DNA from 4 places in the Pseudodesulfovibrio sp. S3 genome. Region 1 is predicted to be linked to each of the others. Evidence: predicted binding sites of a transcription regulator. Region 1 holds the regulator's gene; each other region holds the start of a gene.
The links. The regulator sigma-54, encoded in region 1, starts transcription at its own class of promoters, with help from an activator protein. The targets are predictions, from matches to a motif close to CTGGCACGGNNNNTGCTT.
Positions count from the first base shown of each region.

Region 2: the regulator sigma-54 is predicted to act here: its motif matches at 1,556-1,573, upstream of DWB63_RS09520 (periplasmic heavy metal sensor).
Region 3: the regulator sigma-54 is predicted to act here: its motif matches at 2,589-2,606, upstream of nifJ (pyruvate:ferredoxin (flavodoxin) oxidoreductase).
Region 4: the regulator sigma-54 is predicted to act here: its motif matches at 2,186-2,203, upstream of DWB63_RS09395 (ammonium transporter).

Region 1 is NZ_QTZO01000003.1:56,611-60,822, reverse strand. It holds gene DWB63_RS03945 (PTS sugar transporter subunit IIA) at 1-332, opposite strand, end outside; gene raiA (ribosome-associated translation inhibitor RaiA) at 335-877, opposite strand; gene rpoN (RNA polymerase factor sigma-54) at 913-2,322, opposite strand; gene lptB (LPS export ABC transporter ATP-binding protein) at 2,553-3,278, opposite strand; gene DWB63_RS03925 (LptA/OstA family protein) at 3,279-4,088, opposite strand; gene lptC (LPS export ABC transporter periplasmic protein LptC) at 4,175-4,212, opposite strand, start outside.
Region 2 is NZ_QTZO01000007.1:4,789-9,000, reverse strand. It holds gene DWB63_RS09525 (DUF4405 domain-containing protein) at 1-819, opposite strand; gene DWB63_RS09520 (periplasmic heavy metal sensor) at 976-1,482, opposite strand; gene DWB63_RS17550 (zinc ribbon domain-containing protein) at 1,635-1,982, shown strand; gene DWB63_RS09510 (cytidine/deoxycytidylate deaminase family protein) at 2,152-2,610, shown strand; gene DWB63_RS09505 (hypothetical protein) at 2,765-3,004, shown strand; gene ribD (bifunctional diaminohydroxyphosphoribosylaminopyrimidine deaminase/5-amino-6-(5-phosphoribosylamino)uracil reductase RibD) at 3,117-4,212, shown strand, end outside.
Region 3 is NZ_QTZO01000008.1:70,963-75,174, forward strand. It holds gene nifJ (pyruvate:ferredoxin (flavodoxin) oxidoreductase) at 1-2,504, opposite strand, end outside; gene DWB63_RS10600 (DNA-3-methyladenine glycosylase I) at 2,850-3,413, opposite strand; gene DWB63_RS10605 (sigma-54 dependent transcriptional regulator) at 3,424-4,212, opposite strand, start outside.
Region 4 is NZ_QTZO01000006.1:217,703-221,914, forward strand. It holds gene DWB63_RS09385 (3-dehydroquinate synthase II family protein) at 1-894, opposite strand, end outside; gene DWB63_RS09390 (2-amino-3,7-dideoxy-D-threo-hept-6-ulosonate synthase) at 906-1,703, opposite strand; gene DWB63_RS09395 (ammonium transporter) at 2,252-3,610, shown strand; gene DWB63_RS09400 (P-II family nitrogen regulator) at 3,648-3,980, shown strand; gene DWB63_RS09405 (EAL domain-containing protein) at 4,082-4,212, shown strand, end outside.

The DNA.
Region 1 (4,212 bases):
CCAGCCACCTGCTCCGGTGCCAGTACTAAAAAGATAAATGTACATGGATTATGGTCAAGAGCCTCAAATTCAACACCTTTTTGACTTCTCCCAACGACCACGACAACTTTATCAAGGTCATCCAACTTGCCATGGGGAATGGCAATTCCGTCACCAATACCCGTAGTACCGAGTTTTTCACGTTCAAGAAGGACACGGACCGCCTGGTCCGTGTCCATCTCTGGATATTTATCGCCCAGCGGGACGATGAGTTCCTTCAGTACGTCCGATTTGGTCACGGACACAAGGTCTGGAAGGATAAGCTCCTTCGCCAAATATTCACCGAGCTTCATAGTTAGTTTCCAGGGTCGATCAGGCCGTAATCGCCGTTCTTTCTTTTATAAATCACATTGACGCCTTCCGTCTCCGCATTGCGAAAAACAAGGAAGTCGTTTTCACGGGCATCAAGTTGCATTGCCGCTTCATCCACGGACATGGGCTTAGGCTCATACGAATCCGTCCCGACAATTGTTGGGGGGGCGTTGGAAGCCATGTCTTCATAGGACAGGTAGTTCATCTGCACCATTTTATTCGGTTGAGCCTGCCGGGGCCGATTCTTCATCTTTTCCCGCATCCTGCGCAATTGGGCTTCAAGCTTGTCCAGAACCATGTCTATGGTAGAGTACATATCTTCGGAATCTTCGTAGGCGGATATATGTATGCGATCCGAATTGAGGATCACATCCGCCTTGTGGCGAAACTTGTCGACCAACAGATTCACCTGAAGATCGGCTTCAGCATCGGAAACGTATTTGGACACCTTTTCAAACCGCTTTTCAGCGTAGCCCTTGAGATGATCGGACGGCTCAAAGTTCTTGAAAGTGAAGCTGATGTTCATACGCTGCCTCCTGGTTGTGAGTGCGACAAGCAGAATCAGAAATACTGCTTGCGTTTTGAAGACGAAGCAATCCCCATTGCCGAACGGTATTTGGCAACCGTGCGCCTGGCGATATTGACATCAAGCTTTTCTTGAAGAATTTCGCCAATCCGTTCATCGCTGAGCGGTTTCTTCGTGTCTTCACCTGAGATCATTTGCTTGATGAGGGCCTTGACGCTTTCCGAACCCACCTGCGAACCATCGTTCAAATCCAGAGCAGAATTGAAAAAGAATTTCAACTCGAAAATGCCGTGCGGAGTTGAAACGTATTTACTTGTGGTTATACGGCTCACTGTGGATTCGTGCATCTCGATATCCTCGGCTACCTCCTTGAGAATCAAGGGCTTGAGCTTAGTCACACCCTCTTCGAAAAAACCTCGTTGAAAGCGGACAATGCTCTCTACTACTTTATACAATGTTCGCTGCCGCTGGTACAGGCTTTTCATAAGCCAGGCGGCAGAGCGCATCTTTTCCTGAAAGTACTCTTTTTCCTTGTCAGCCGCACCCTTCATGGAATCCATGTAGAAGGTGTTCATCTGCAGCCGGGGCATTCCGTCTTCATTGAGAATGATGACGAAATCCTCGCCATACTTGTACACAAAGACATCCGGGCTGACATAGTGCGGTTCCGTGCTGGAAAAATTGGCTCCGGGCATGGGATCCAAGGTCTGAAGCAAATCAAGATACGCCTTGAGTTCATCCATGGATATCTTGAATTTGCGAGTCAAAGGCTTATATCGATTCTTCTCCAGATCCTCCAGATGGTCGCGAACCAAGGACACGAGAATCGGATCGTCGTATCCAAGAACCTCCATCTGCACGAGCAGACATTCCTGGGGAGTTCTGGCCGCCACTCCAACAGGATCAAGATGCTGGACACGAAGAATAACGGATTCAACTTCTTCTTCAGTGGCCTGAACCATGGAAGTCAATTCTTCCATGGTGGCCTGAAGGTATCCGTTGGAATCAATGTTGCCGAGAATGACATCACCAATGGCGATTTCATGCTCCGTAAAAGTGGAAAGCCTCATCTGCCAGCTGATGTGTCCTTCAAGTGACGGCTTGGAGGCAAGCCGAGCTTCAAAGGACATCCCCTCCTCAAGCATTTCGGCATCACGGGACGCGGCCTGCTTGGAGGTGCTGGAAAACTCGCCGAGATAATTTTCCCAGTCCGCTGTGCGAACCAGTTCTTCCTGAACTTGAGACTCGGTCAGCACTTCGGGAGTTTCAGGAACCAGGGCTTCGTTCTCGGCTTCATCAAGAAAAGGATTCTCCAAAAGCTCTTGCTGCACAGTCTCAAGCAGTTCAAGACGGGAAAGTTGCAGCAGCTTAATGGCCTGCTGCAACTGGGGCGTCATGACCAGTTGCTGAGAAAGCTTGAGTTGTTGTCTGAGTTCCAATCCCATAATCTTGAGGCTGCTCTTTTTTTTAACGTGGAAAGAATATACTTTTTTCCAGACAGTCCCGCATTAATATGATTTCATTGTGCCACAGCTGAATCGAGGACGCAATACAATTGTTATAACATCCCGTTACTATTAATAATCCAACAACAAAATTTGAGCATGAAAAAAGTGTACCAACCTTTGGGTACTGTGTAAATCGCCAAAGCGTGAAAGTTATGGAAAAGGGGAATTTACAGGCTGAAATCTTCGCCCAGATATATCTGTCGGGCACGACTTGATTGAACGATCTCCTCAGGAGATCCTTCCAAAATGACAGTCCCTTCGTAAACCAGATAGGCTCTGTCGCAAATGTTCAATGTTTCCCTGACATTATGATCTGAAATCAGGATACCGATCCCCATGCTCTTGAGCACGGAAATGATTTCTTGAATATCAATGACCGCGATAGGATCGATGCCGGCAAATGGTTCGTCCAGCAAAATGAACTGAGGGGACAGGATCAACGCCCGGGCGATCTCCAGCCTGCGCCGTTCGCCGCCGGACAAGAACATGGCCGCCTGGTCCGCCAACCTGGAAATGGTGAACATCTCCATCAGCTCATCGGCTCGCGCTTGCTGCTCTCTCGACGTCATCGAGGTCTGTTCGAGAATGATTTCCAGATTCTGCCGAACAGTCAGTTTCTTGAATATGGAACTCTCCTGCGGGAGGTAGCTCACGCCCAATCGAGCACGCTCATGCAGCGGCTTGTCCGTCAGGGTTTGGCCCCCCAGCGAGACATGCCCGGTGTTGGGTTCGACGATACCCACAAGCATATAGAAAGTAGTCGTCTTGCCTGCACCATTGGGGCCGAGAAGCCCGACAACTTCCTTGGGGTTGAGCTCAAGATTGATGCCACGCACGACCTCTTTGTGGCCGTAACGCTTGGAAAGATTTGCCGCCCGGAGTCCGTCGGCCATTTACTTCACCTTCAGGTTGTCAGGGGTCATGAATATCGCCTTGACGCGTTTCTCGCTGCCGCCGATGACCTCAGATCGGTTGTCCTTGATGTGAAAATTGATCACTTCTCCGGTCAGGCTGTTGGGCCCGTCCACCAAGAGAGGGCTTTGCTCCATCTTGAGGGTCTGCGTAACCACGAAATACGTCAGCTTTCCGCAAGACCCTTCGGTGGTGCCTTTTTTGGCCCGGACATTGCCCTGGGCGATAACGCGATCCACACTGTCAGCGGAAAATTTCTTATTCTCCTTGGAGGACAGGTAGGCAGAAATGTTGTCTGCCCACAGGGTCAACTCTCCATGCACCGCCACCACATTCCCCACAAAGGCAACGACTTTTCCGGACTCGTCATAGGTCATACGGTCAGAAGTTATCTTCACCGGTATGCGGCTGGGGTCGATCCCGACCTTGATGGGATCGGCGGGCGGCGTCGCTGCAACAGGGGCCTTGACCTCGCCTTCACCGCTGTCGGCGACAACGACTTTCGCTTCAGGAACCGCTGCGGATTCAACATTTGCTTCCGGTTCGGGCGTATTCGCCACGGCATCAGGAACAATTTTCAGGAACCGGGCATTGGCATAGCCGACAGCCTTGGTCAGATCTTGTTGGGTTTCATTGAGATTGAACACGGCAACCCAGCCGTCTTTGAGAAAATCCGCTTTGACGCGCTGCCCCTTGGCCAAGGTCAGAACGTGTTCGCCATCCTTGTTGGGCTGCGAACGCACGTTGAGATTCTGGGTGGCCTCTCGAATCTCGCCCCAATCCTGCGCCAAGCCAACTGCTGGAACCAGCAATAAGGTCAAAACGAGCAGACACACTGTTCTAGGAAAGTTCATCACAACGCCTTATTCCTTGTCATTTATAGAGGACTCCGCTCCAACCCTTCAGGGGCCAGCA
Region 2 (4,212 bases), on a different contig from region 1:
CTACTGTTCCCTGATGAGCAGATAGAGGTCCTTGGGCGAGCCTCCGATCGTGTCGGAAAGGTCCTTGAGCGTGCTCTCGGGGGTGGCTTCCACGCCGGCGGCCTCGAGCTTGCTCAGGACTGCGCCCTGATCCAGTCCATAACTCGTGCACAAAGAGGAGATCGTCAGCTTGCCGGTACCTTCGGGAGGTTGCGGGGGCATCATTTCAAACGGATTAATGCCCTGCCCGGCACGGATGGCGTCGAACACATGTTGCGGGCTGACGCCTCTGGAGCGGGCAATGTCCTGCACCAGGGTCTGCTCATTGATGGACGTGTCGTATCCGGCCGCATAGAGGGAAGCCAGGGCCTTTTCCACGTCCAGTCCGAGGAATCCGCAAAATTTCTTGAGTGGGCTGGTTTCTGCATGGCCGTAGGGCGGATTCCCGTAGGTCTCGGTGGCCTCGTCCTTGATCTGTGCGCCCAGATCGAGCAACTGCTGCATGGGCGGCAACCCGGCCAGCGTGCCGGCAAACACCACGAACGTCAGAATGAAACTGATGATCATGGGCGCGGTCATGACCACAGTCTCGCGGGCCCGGTTCTTCATATAGGCCATGAGCGGCTTCCAGTTGAGCCAAATGTGCAGGAGCAAGGCAATGAGGAACAACGTTCCGACTGTGGTGTGGGTATCCCCCCACTGCGTCTTGGTCATGCCCAACAGATGCCAGTCCGCCCAGTAGGCCACCCTGCCCTCGGGAACAATGTAGAGAATCACGCTGGTGATCAGCGTGACGATGAAAGACAGGAGCGCGGTCAGGGATATAATTTTTCGGAACATAGTGAATCCTCCTCGGGTGACTGTACGACCTCAGCATCACTCAGTCGTATCTCCGGCGTACACGATTACGCTGTTGAAACTTGCGGGACAACCGGCGCACATGACCGACTGTCCCGCAATATCCTGTTTTCCGGTTAACGGAAAATCATTTCTCGTCTAGTTCATCATTCCGGGACCATATCCATGGCCGTATCCGCGGCCCTGGCCCATGCCTCTGCCGTAACCGGGGCCGTCGTCATCGCCGGAGAATCTTCCGTAGCCCTGACAATTACCGAAGCCTCTTCCGGCAGGGACACCCGCCTTGACCAATTCGGCGGACATGGCATTGCGCAGGTCCCACATCTGATTGCGCAGGGCCGAGATGTCGGATGTCAGCTTGCCGATCTTCTTCTCATCAGCGTTGCCGCCGTTGATCATGGCCTGCAGGACCGAATGCTTGGTCCACATCTGATCGCGCAATTCGTCGAACTGCGCATCGTACTTTTCAACAATCTGATCTGCGGCAGCCTGCTGCTCAGGGGTCAGCGGGACATACGCGCTGTTGGGACCGTAACCGGGACCGCCGCATCCCCGGCCATAACCGGGACCGGCCACGGCAAATGCGGCCATGCTCAGAACAAGAGCGATTGCCAGAGCAGAAGTTGTGATGTTTTTCTTGGACATTGTGTTGCCTCCAAATATTAAATTGTTCATGCAAACGGGAAGAGGAGTTTGCCTATCTTCTTTGACTTACATGAAGCAGGGAGTGTGCCAAACCCACAACCAACAGAAATATAAGATTTTTCACAAATACAACTTGTCGCCAAGACCTTTATATGTGCAGCATAATGCACACAGGCTGCACACACCGTATGCATATATTGCACATATGCAATTCGGTGTGCAAGCCCCGGCCCTTGACAACGACCGGACCGGACGCATTATTTTCGCAAGACCATACCATGAATTCCAGAGGATACGACATGCCCATATACGAGTACATCTGCCTCAACTGCGACAATGAGTTTGAGGAACTTGTCTTTTCACAGGATGAACCGGTGCCCTGCCCCTCCTGCCGATCTGAAAACACAGAAAAAATCATGAGCGCCTGCCGCGCCCGGGTGAAAGGCGGACCGAACCTGGATGCGCTCCAAGGGTCAAGTTGCGGATCAGGCAAAGGTTGAGGCGTATAACCCCTCGTCCCGGTCCGGGACGACTCCATTTCCTTCCCGCAAACAACTCCATGGACCGGGCGTACAGCCATTCGGCCCCGAGACTCCCCCGTTCACTTTCCTATCAAGAAATGCTAGTTGAACCGAACTGACGTTACCCCTGACCACATGAGGAACCTCCATGTCCAACCGACTCCCCTGGCCCGAATATTTCATGCGCATCGCCCATCTGGTGGCCCAGCGCTCCACCTGCACCCGCCGCGCCGTGGGAGCCATCGCCGTTGGTGACAAGCGCATCCTGGCAACCGGCTACAACGGGGTGCCGTCGGGCATCGCCCACTGCGAAGAGGTTGGTTGCCTCCGCGACCAGCTCGGCATTCCCTCGGGTGAACGCCATGAGCTGTGCAGAGGACTGCACGCCGAGCAAAATGTTATCATCCAGGCCGCCACTCACAGCCTGGACCTCAAGGGGTGCGACATATACTGCACCACGAAACCGTGCATCCTGTGCACCAAGATGCTCATCAACTGCGAGGTGAAGAACATCTATTTTGCCCAGAACTATCCAGACGAACTTTCCGAGCAGATGCTTGCGGAAGCAGGTGTGAACTATGTTTTCATGGAAGGCGATTTTACCTAGCCGGGGACCTTGCGCACCCATGGGCGCGTTCCCTTTTCCGAGTGGCGACCGGCACACAACCGGGCCTGGCCTTCGCGCCATGGGGTCCTGCCGCCTTCTCCCGTTCCTGTGCGCGAACAGAGCCGAATGCAGCGACCCGGCATCCGTGCAGGACATGAATATCCAACACGTCACCGGCCGGGCACCCGACAGCAGACAGCAGGCCACCCTGACGACGTTCAGGAACCACTTCCTGAGATCGGGCTCCATGTCCGTCATCCATGACGATCATTACGAAATCACCGGCAGCCATCCGTCAACGGAAGCCGAAAGCGGCGGGAACGGGCTGTACTTTCTGGACAAAAAGACAGACAGATGGGAAATGGGCTGGCATAAACACCCCATGAGATGCTGAGCACCCGTTCCCTTTCCTGGCAAGAAATGCTAGATGGACCAGATAAAACAGGCCGGGAAACAACCGTCCCAAGAGCTGTCCGGGCAGACGTGCGCAACAGTCGGAGAGATTAATGTCTTTACAGACGATTTCAAATAGCGAAGAGCTGTTCATGGCCCGAGCCGTGGACCTGGCCTATCAAGGCCGGGGAGCCACGGCCCCCAATCCCTGCGTGGGCGCCGTGCTGGTGCGCGATGATCAGATCGTGGCCGAGGGGTGGCACACCCGCTATGGGCAGCTGCACGCAGAGCGCAAGTGTCTGGCTGATGCCCGCAAGAAAGACGTGGACCCCAAAGGGCTGACCATGTTCGTCACCCTGGAGCCGTGCAATCACCACGGCAAAACCCCGCCCTGCACCGACGCCCTCATTGAGGCAGGCATCGCCAGGGTCGTCGTGGGCACCCGCGATCCCAACCCGGTGGCCGCCGGAGGCGTGGAAAAACTCCTTGAACATGGCATCAAGGTAAAGGTGGGCGTGCTTGAACAGCCATGCCTGGACCTCGTCGCCGACTTCCTGCTCTGGCAGCGTTCACACTCCCCGTTCAACATCCTCAAGATGGCCGCCACCCTGGACGGCAAAATCGCCTCCAGCCAGCGTAAGCCCGAACCGGTTTCCTGCCCGGAATCCTTTGCCCGGGTGCATGAAATGCGCGCACGGGTCGGTGCCGTGGTCATCGGCGGCAACACTTTTTACGCGGACGACCCGAGCCTGACCTGCCGCAAGAAAGGACTGGAAGCCGACTTTGTCCAGCCCTTCGGTGTGGTGGTAACTTCCAAACTGCCCGAGGATCCACCCCGGTTCGCCCTGTTGCGCGACCGGCCCGAACGGGCCATCTTCATGACCACCGCCACAGCCGCACGAAGCAAGGCCGCCGACCGGCTGCGCCAGCGCGGCACCTCTGTCTGGCCACTGCCTGGGCATTCCGGCGGGCTTTCGCTCTCCTACGGTTTCGAAAGGCTGCGATACGATTGCGACTGCCACTACACCCTGTGTGAAGGTGGCGGAAAGTTCGCACTGGCCCTCATAGAACAAAAGCTGGCAGACGAATTGGTTCACATCGTGACCCCGCGCATCCTGGGCGATGACACAGCCCCGGCAGCCTATTCCGGCCGCGAACATATCCCCATGTCCAAGGCCCTGAACTTCCGCATACTCAAGACGGAAGCCT
Region 3 (4,212 bases), on a different contig from region 1:
CCAGTGGCGTTGGCAATGATCATGCGTTCGCCGAAGAGCTGGGTCAGTACCTTGACGTACGGGGTTTCGCCGCAACCGGCACAGGCTCCGGAGAACTCCATCAGGGACTGACGGAACTGGCTGCCCTTGACGGAATCGCGTTTGAAGGCGTCCTTGAAGGACACGGTCTGGGCAAAATCCCAGTTGGGAACCTGCTCTTCGAGCTGGGTGCTGATGGGTTTCATGACCAGGGCCTTTTCCTTGGCCGGGCAGATGTCCACACAGTTGCCGCAGCCCAGGCAGTCCTGAGCAGCGACCTGGAGGCGGTACCGGAGTCCGCTCACGTCCTTGCCCTTGGCGTCGGTGGTGACGAAGGAGGCCGGGGCGCTCTTCATCTCGGCATCGTCGGCGATGACCGGGCGAAGGGCGGAGTGGGGACAGACAAAGGCGCACTGGTTGCACTGGATGCAGTTGTCCTTGATCCATTCGGGCACGGAGATGGCCACGCCGCGTTTTTCGTATTTGGCGGTGGACAGGGGCATGGTGCCGTCCACGGAGAAGGCGCTTACCGGCAGGTCGTCGCCCTTTTGGGCCAGGACCGGACGCATGACGTTCTTCACGTAGTTGGGCTCGGTTGTATCGGTCGGGGCATCGTCGGCCAGATCGGCCCAGGCGGCTGGGATGGCCACTTCGACGATGGCATTGACGGCGTTGTCAACGGCGGCGTTGTTCATGTTGACGATCTTTTCGCCCTTCTTGCCGTATGCGGATTGGATACCGGCCTTGAGGAGCTTGACGGCCTCATCGAAGTCGATGACGTCGGCCAGCTTGAAGAAGGCGGTCTGCATGATCATGTTGATACGGCCGCCAAGGCCGACTTCTCCGGCGATCCTGACTGCGTCCACGGTGTAGAATTTCAGGTTTTTGCGGGCAATGGTGCGGCGCATGGCAGCGGGCAGCATTTCGTCCATCTGGTCGCTGGTCCATGCACAGTTCAGCACGAAGGTACCGCCGTCCTTGATGCCGTCCAGGACGTCATAGAGGTGGACATAGCTCGGGTTGTGGCAGGCGATGTAGTCGGCGGCAGTGACCAGGTAGGTAGACTGGATGGGCTTTTCGCCGAAGCGCAGATGGGAGATGGTGATGCCGCCGGACTTCTTGGAGTCGTAGGCAAAGTAACCCTGGGCGTACATGTCGGTGTTGTCGCCGATGATCTTGATGGCCTGTTTGTTGGCGCCGACGGTTCCGTCAGAACCGAGACCCCAGAACTTGCACTGCACAGTGCCTTCAGGTGTGGTATCCAGGGTCTCGGTCGTGACAAGGGAGGTTTTGGCGATATCATCGGTGATACCCACGGTGAAGCGGGTGCGCGGGCTTGATGCAGCCATGTTGTCGAACACGGCCTTGACCATTGCGGGCGTAAATTCCTTGGAGCCCAGGCCGTAGCGGCCGGCAGTGACGGCCGGTCCGTTGCCCTGTTCCAGGAAGACTGTGCAGACATCCTGATACAGCGGATCACCGAGGGCGCCGGGTTCCTTGGTACGGTCGAGCACGGTTACGCGTTTGGCGGTCTCGGGCAGAACGGCCAGGAAGTGCTTTGCAGAGAAGGGGCGATAGAGACGGACCTTGATCAGACCTACCTTCTGGCCCTGGGCGTTCATGTGGTTGACCACTTCTTCGATGGTTTCACAGGAGGAGCCTATTGCGATGACCACGCGCTCGGCATCCGGGGCACCGACGTAGTCGAAGGGCTTGTATGCGCGACCGGTCAGGGCGGAGACCTTGTTCATGTATTCTTCCACGATGCCTGGGATGGCGTCGTAGTAAGTGTTGGATGCTTCCCGGCCCTGGAAGTAGATGTCCGGGTTTTGGGCGGTGCCGCGAACATCCGGGTGTTCAGGGTTCATGGACCGGGCGCGGAACTCGGCCAGCTTCTCCATGTTCAGCAGGGGCTTCATGTCGTCGTAGTCGATGACCTCGACCTTCTGGATCTCATGGGAGGTACGGAAGCCGTCAAAGAAGGAAACAAAGGGAACGCTCGCTTCGACAGTGGCCAGGTGCGCCACCAAAGAGAGGTCCATGACCTCCTGGACGCTTGCTGCTCCCAGCATGGCGAAGCCGGTCTGGCGACAGGCCATGACATCCTGGTGGTCTCCGAAGATGGACAGTGCGTGGGCTGCGATGGCGCGGGCCGAAACATGGAAGACCGAAGGCAGCAGTTCGCCCGCGATCTTGTACATGTTGGGAATCATGAGCAGGAGACCCTGGGAGGCGGTGAAGGTGGTGGTCAGCGCGCCACCGGCCAGGGAGCCGTGCGCTGCACCTGCCGCACCTGCCTCTGATTGCAGTTGGCGGACTTCCACGGTCTGCCCGAAAATATTCTTGCGGCCCTGTGCGGCCCATTCATCAGCTATCTCGCCCATGGTGGACGACGGCGTGATGGGGTAGATGGCGGCGGTTTCACTCATGGCATAGGCCACCCAGGCGGCGGCGGTGTTACCATCCATCGTTTTCATCTTGGACATTCGGTTCTTCTCCTCTTGGTGAGTCGTCTGAATTGTTTGACGTCCGCTCGGGCGGACCCGGTTACTTGATGACAGACTCTCCATACTCAACAATTGTGCCAATGCTGTTTCAGATGTGATTTCTCCGTGACGACAGGTGGTTACGGCGTAACTATGTTTTAAGAGCCGGGCCCCGGCAGAGGGGCTGTCCGAAAAAAAGGACTGGGTCTTGTGGTGGATTGAGGGGAAAAGCCCCGATTTATGGGCGGTTGCGGGGCAAGGCGTGTTTTCGGCGATAAAAAAGACGAGTCCAATATTTCAGACTCGTCGTTTTTCAGGAGGAAGTGGAATCGACTGTTGGGTGGCTTATCCGCTTCTGGACGTCTTCCACGCCGGGTCGGTCTTCAGGATCTTTTCGGCAACGGGGCAGGAGTCGATGTGTGCCCCTTTCAGGTAGCCGGAACTCATCAGGAATTCATTGACTATTTCTCCGCCGACGAATTTGAAGTGTTTCTTGAACAGCTTGGTCCATTCCTCCTTGCTCAGGGGGTGATGGCTGTCCAGCCAGTTCTTGAAAGAGCCGTATTCCTCTTGCAGGTTCAGGATGATCTGTGCGTTGTGAATAGCGGCTCCGACCTTCAATTTGTTACGGATGATACCGGAATCGCTGAGTAAGCGTGTCCTGTCCTCTTTTCCGTATCCGGCTATGGTGGCGATATCGAACTGGTCGTAGGCCCCACGGAAGTTCGACTGTTTGTTGAGTATGGTCCGCCAGCTCAGGCCGGCCTGATTGATTTCCATGATCAGTCGACCGAAGAGTTCGTTGTCGTCATCGATGGGAAAACCGTATTGCGTGTCGTGATAGACGCGGTCTACGTCGTTTTCGTCCAGAGTCCAGCACAACTCGCAGTAGGATTGGAAATCGGCCATCTGTCCTTCCTTACAGGGATAGGCCGTACTTCTTGAGCAGGCTGTAAAAGTGGGAACGGGACAGCTTGGATGCCTTGAGAATTTTAGCAAGGTCGCCGTTGCATTGGCGAATGAGTTCTCCGAGATAGACCTTTTCCGCCATTCCCTTGAAGTCCCGCAGGGTGGGCAGTTCCTGGTCGAATATGTCCTCGAATATGTCCTGTCCGAGTTTGCGGACCGGTTCGGTGTCCATGGGGTCGCTCGGGCCGGGCGCCGTGGCGTCACCGGTCATGCGTTTTATCTGGGTCTTGGCCACCTGGATTCTGAGATCTCGGGGCAGGTGCATGGCGTAGAGGGTTTTTTCTTCACCGGCAGTGACCACGGCCCGTTCAAGCATGTTGAACAGTTCCCGGACGTTGCCTGGCCAGTCATAGGTTTCCAGCACCGGGAAAAAGTCCGAGCCAAGCGTCTTGGGCGGCATCCCGTATTGCTGGCAAAGCTGGCGCACCCGGAAGATGCATAGCGGCCTAATGTCGTCTGTGCGCTGTGACAGGGGAGGCAGGTGGATGTGCATGGTCTTGAGGCGATAGAACAGGTCGGAGCGGAATTCACTCTGTTCCACCATTTCGCTCAGGTCTCGATTGGTTGCTGCTATCAGTCTGAAATCACTGGTTTGTTCACGAGTGTCGCCCACTGGACGGAAGGTCCGTTCCTGCAGGACGCGCAGAAACGCCTTTTGCATGGAGAGGGGCATTTCCCCTACTTCGTCGAGGAACAGGGTGCCGCCGTCTGCCAGCTTGATCAGGCCGATGCGGTCGGC
Region 4 (4,212 bases), on a different contig from region 1:
GGTGACCACAGAGACCGGTTCGCCCTTGTCGGAAACCACGCGGATGGTCTCGGCGTTTTGCAGGAAGACCTGGCCGGTCTTGGTGCCTTGGGAGGTCTTCACTTCCGCCGTGATGAGCAGCATGGGGCGGACCTCCACCTTGACGCGGCCGACCGTGGCCAGGGAGGTGGTGCCGTCGGCCCCCACGATGAGCACGTCGGTCCCGGCTGCCAGCTCTTCAAGATAGGTGGTCTTGTCGCCGGGCATTTGGGCGTAGGCGTGAACCGCCCCCGCATTGACCCGGAAGGGGCGCGCGGCCACGTAAGGATTGGATTCGGTCTCTGCGTGTACCAGAAAGGAAAAGGCGCTGGAGTTGCCGATGAGCATGCCCTGGCCTTTTTTGAGCATGGATATGGTGTCCACGCAGACGCGGTGGCCCAGTCCTGCGGATTCTATGGCGGTGACGGTGGCGGTTTGGAGGTCCATGGTGCCCTGCGAGAGTTTGAGTTCGGATACGATCTGTTTCAGATCAGCCGCCCCTTCGGGCAGGACCACGATGGTGTCGCAGCCGCGCTCCAGGATACCGGCGGCCAGGATGGCCCGGTCCAGGTTTTCGCATTCCAGGGCCAGGTTGTCCACCTGGGCCAGGATGTTTTCCACCGGGATGATCTCCCACCCCTTTTTGAGGACCACGTTGTTGCCTGCCTGGATTCCCTTGACGGCCACGTCTTCGTCCGCCTTTTTGGTCAGTTCGACCACTGGCATGTCTTCGGGGGTGATGACGGTCACCCGGCCCAGGGCTTGCACTCCCTTGACCTGGTCCTTCTCGACCATGACGGCGTCAACGCCGGATTCAAGGGCCAGGGTGATCAGGTTCTTGTCAAAGGGGACGGATTTGAAAATGACTTTTTTCATTGCTGCTTCCATTAACCGTTAAGATGCTTGAGAGCGGTTTCAACGGACTCGTCGCCATGGACGACCATGTTGAGAGCCTCCACCAGGCGGGTCGGGTTTTCATGTTGGAAAACGTTGCGTCCAACGGACAATCCAGCGCCGCCGGCTTCCAGGGAGTCCTGCACCATCTGAAGGAATGCTTCGGTGCTGTCAAGTTTCGGGCCACCGGCGATGACGACGGGGACACAGCAGGAGTCGCATACGTGGGTGAAGGATTTGATGTCGCCGGTGTAGTTGACCTTGACCACATCCGCGCCCAGTTCGGTACCCACACGAGCGCAGTGGGCCACGATTTCAGGGGCGTATTCGTTTTTTACCTTGGGGCCTCGGGCATAGACCATGGCCAGCAGGGGCATGCCCCAGTTGGCGGCGTCAGAGGATATTTTGCCGAAATCGTTCAACATGGCCGCTTCGGTCTCGTCGCCCAGGTTGCAGTGGATGGAGATGGCGTCCGCGCCGAGACGGATGGCGTCCTCGACGCTTGCCACCAGGGATTTGGCATTGGGGAACGGAGACAGGGTCGTGGAAGCGGACAGGTGGACGATGAGTCCGATGTCCTTGCCCTTGGCACGGTGGCCGCAACGGACCAATCCCTTGTGCTCGATGACGGCGTTGGCTCCGCCTTCAACCACCTTGCCCACGGCCTGGCGCATGTCCACCAGTCCGTCTATGGGGCCGACGGTTACGCCGTGGTCCATGGGCACCACTATGGTGCGGCCGGTATTTCGGTTGAAAATTCGTTCCAGCCTGATTGCTTTTCCGATGTGCATGATCTTTCTCCTTTGAGGGGTTTTCCTCCAAGTGCCCGGGTATCAGCCGACGGATAAAAAACAAGGGCCGCCGGCTTTCGCCCGCGGCCCTTGAAGAAGTTCTTTTCAGCTTGTGTGATCCACCAACAGGTTACACAGCACCTCTTCCAAGCCCGCGAGCGTGGTTATACCAATACCAAAAGTAAAAGTTGGAAAAGTATGCGTTGGAAACTGTGGTGGCGTTCATAGACACTATAGCTACATGCAGCAGGAAATTTAGTCAACAAAAAAATTTATCATTATTTTAGATAGATAGCGTGTTTATCCATAATATTTGCGACCGCCGGTCATTTTTGTGGTAGTTTTACAATTTTATACATTTTGACAATTTTGGTGTAAAAATCATACTTCAAAAATGTAATTTATTACAAAAATGAAAAAATTATGAACAATAAAAAACTACAATTGTATGTTTTTTACACTAATAGCAATGCAAACGCAGTTTGGCACGACTCTTGATAGAGGGAGTGCAGGTTAGTAACGCATTCCATTCAAAGAGGAGTACTGAAATGTTTTTGAGAAAGTCCCCGATCCATGTTTCCAAGAGGTTCGCCATGGGAGCGGCCGTATTGGTAGCAGCCCTGGCCCCCACCTTTGCCTATGCTGAAGAGGTGGAGTACCTGACGCAGTCCAATGCCAACATCCTTTGGACCCTGATTGCGGCCTGCCTGGTCATGATCATGCAGGCCGGTTTCGCCTGTGTTGAGGCTGGTTTTACCCGCGCCAAGTCTGCGGGCAACATCATGATGAAGAACTTCCTGGATTTTTCCGCGGGTTCCATCGTTTTCTTCCTGTTCGGTTTCGCCGTCATGTTCGGCCTGGATGCAGGCGGGTTCATCGGCACTTCCGGTTACGCCCTGTCCGGCGTTGGTGAAAGCGAGATGATGTGGACCTACACGTTCTGGTTCTTCCAGTCCGTGTTCGCCGCCACTGCGGCCACCATCGTTTCCGGCGGCATGGCCGAACGTACCAAATTCGGCAGCTACATCCTGGTGTCCATTGTGATCTCCGGCCTGATCTACCCCATCTCCGGCCATTGGGCCTGGGGCTCCCTGTGGTTGGGCGACGACGGTGCCGGTTGGCTCGAAGCCCTTGGTTTCTGCGACTTCGCCGGTTCCTCCGTTGTCCACTCCGTGGGTGGCTGGATCGCCCTGGCCGGTGCCCTGGTGCTCGGTCCCCGTATCGGCAAGTACACCGAAGACGGCAAGGCCAAGGCCATTCCCGGTCACAACATCCCCCTGGCTGGTCTGGGCGTGTTCATTCTCTGGTTCGGCTGGTTCGGCTTCAACCCCGGTTCCACCACCACTGCCGACAACACCATCGGCCTGATAGCCATGAACACCTCCCTGGCCGCTTGCGGCGGCGTGCTCGGCGCCATGGTCATATCCTGGTTCCGTTTCGGCAAGCCCGACATCTCCATGTCCATGAACGGCGCGCTGGCCGGACTGGTCGGTATCACCGCCCCCTGCGCCACGGTCACTCCCGGTTCTTCCATCATCATTGGTCTTGTCGCCGGTGTGCTGGTGGTTCTGTCCATCGAATTCATCGACAAGGTTCTCAAGATTGATGATCCCGTCGGTGCTTCTTCAGTCCACGGTGTCTGCGGTGCCTGGGGAACCATTGCCTGCGGCCTGTTCAATACCGACGGCGGTTTGTTCTTCGGCGGCGGCACGGCCCAGCTCGGCGTGCAGTTGCTCGGTGCGGGCGTCTTCTTCATATGGGCCTTCGGCGCCGGTTTCATCCTCATGTCCATAGTCAAGAGCATCTTCGGCCTCCGGGTTGAAAAGGAAGACGAGCTCAAGGGGCTTGATATCGCCGAACACGGCTCCGAGTCCTACAACGGCTTCCAGCTCTTCAGCAACGAGTAGTCGAAGCGTAACCAGATCATTAAAGGAGATAAAGAAAATGAAGCTCATCATAGCATACATCAGGCCCGAAAAGCTCAACGACGTGAAGCAGGCCCTTTACGCCAAGGAGATCTACTCCCTGTCCGTGACCAATGTCCTCGGCTCGGGCCGTCAGAAAGGGTTTACCGAGACCTACCGCGGCGTGCAGATGGAAGTGAACCTGCTCAAGAAAGTCCGCCTCGAAATCGGCGTCAACGACGACTTTGAAGCCAAGGCCCTTGAGGCCATCCTGACCTCCGGGCAGACGGGTTCCGAGGGAGACGGCGTGATCTTCGTCTCCGACCTCAACAAGGCCCTGCGTATCAGGACCGGCGAAGACGGTATCCTCTAGCATCGGATTGCGACAATCATATATGCCCGGGGCGGTGCTCTTGGACCGCCCCGGCCTTATGTGAAAGCCGCATGCACGGGAACCCGATCAGGACAGTCGTGATGCAATCCAAAGGAATTACAGAGTTGACCCCCGTGCCGGATATACACGAGATTATTGCAAAACATTTTTTGGTTACCCACTTCCAGCCCCAGGTATCCCTCAAGCGGAAGGCCGTTGTCGGGTTGGAGGC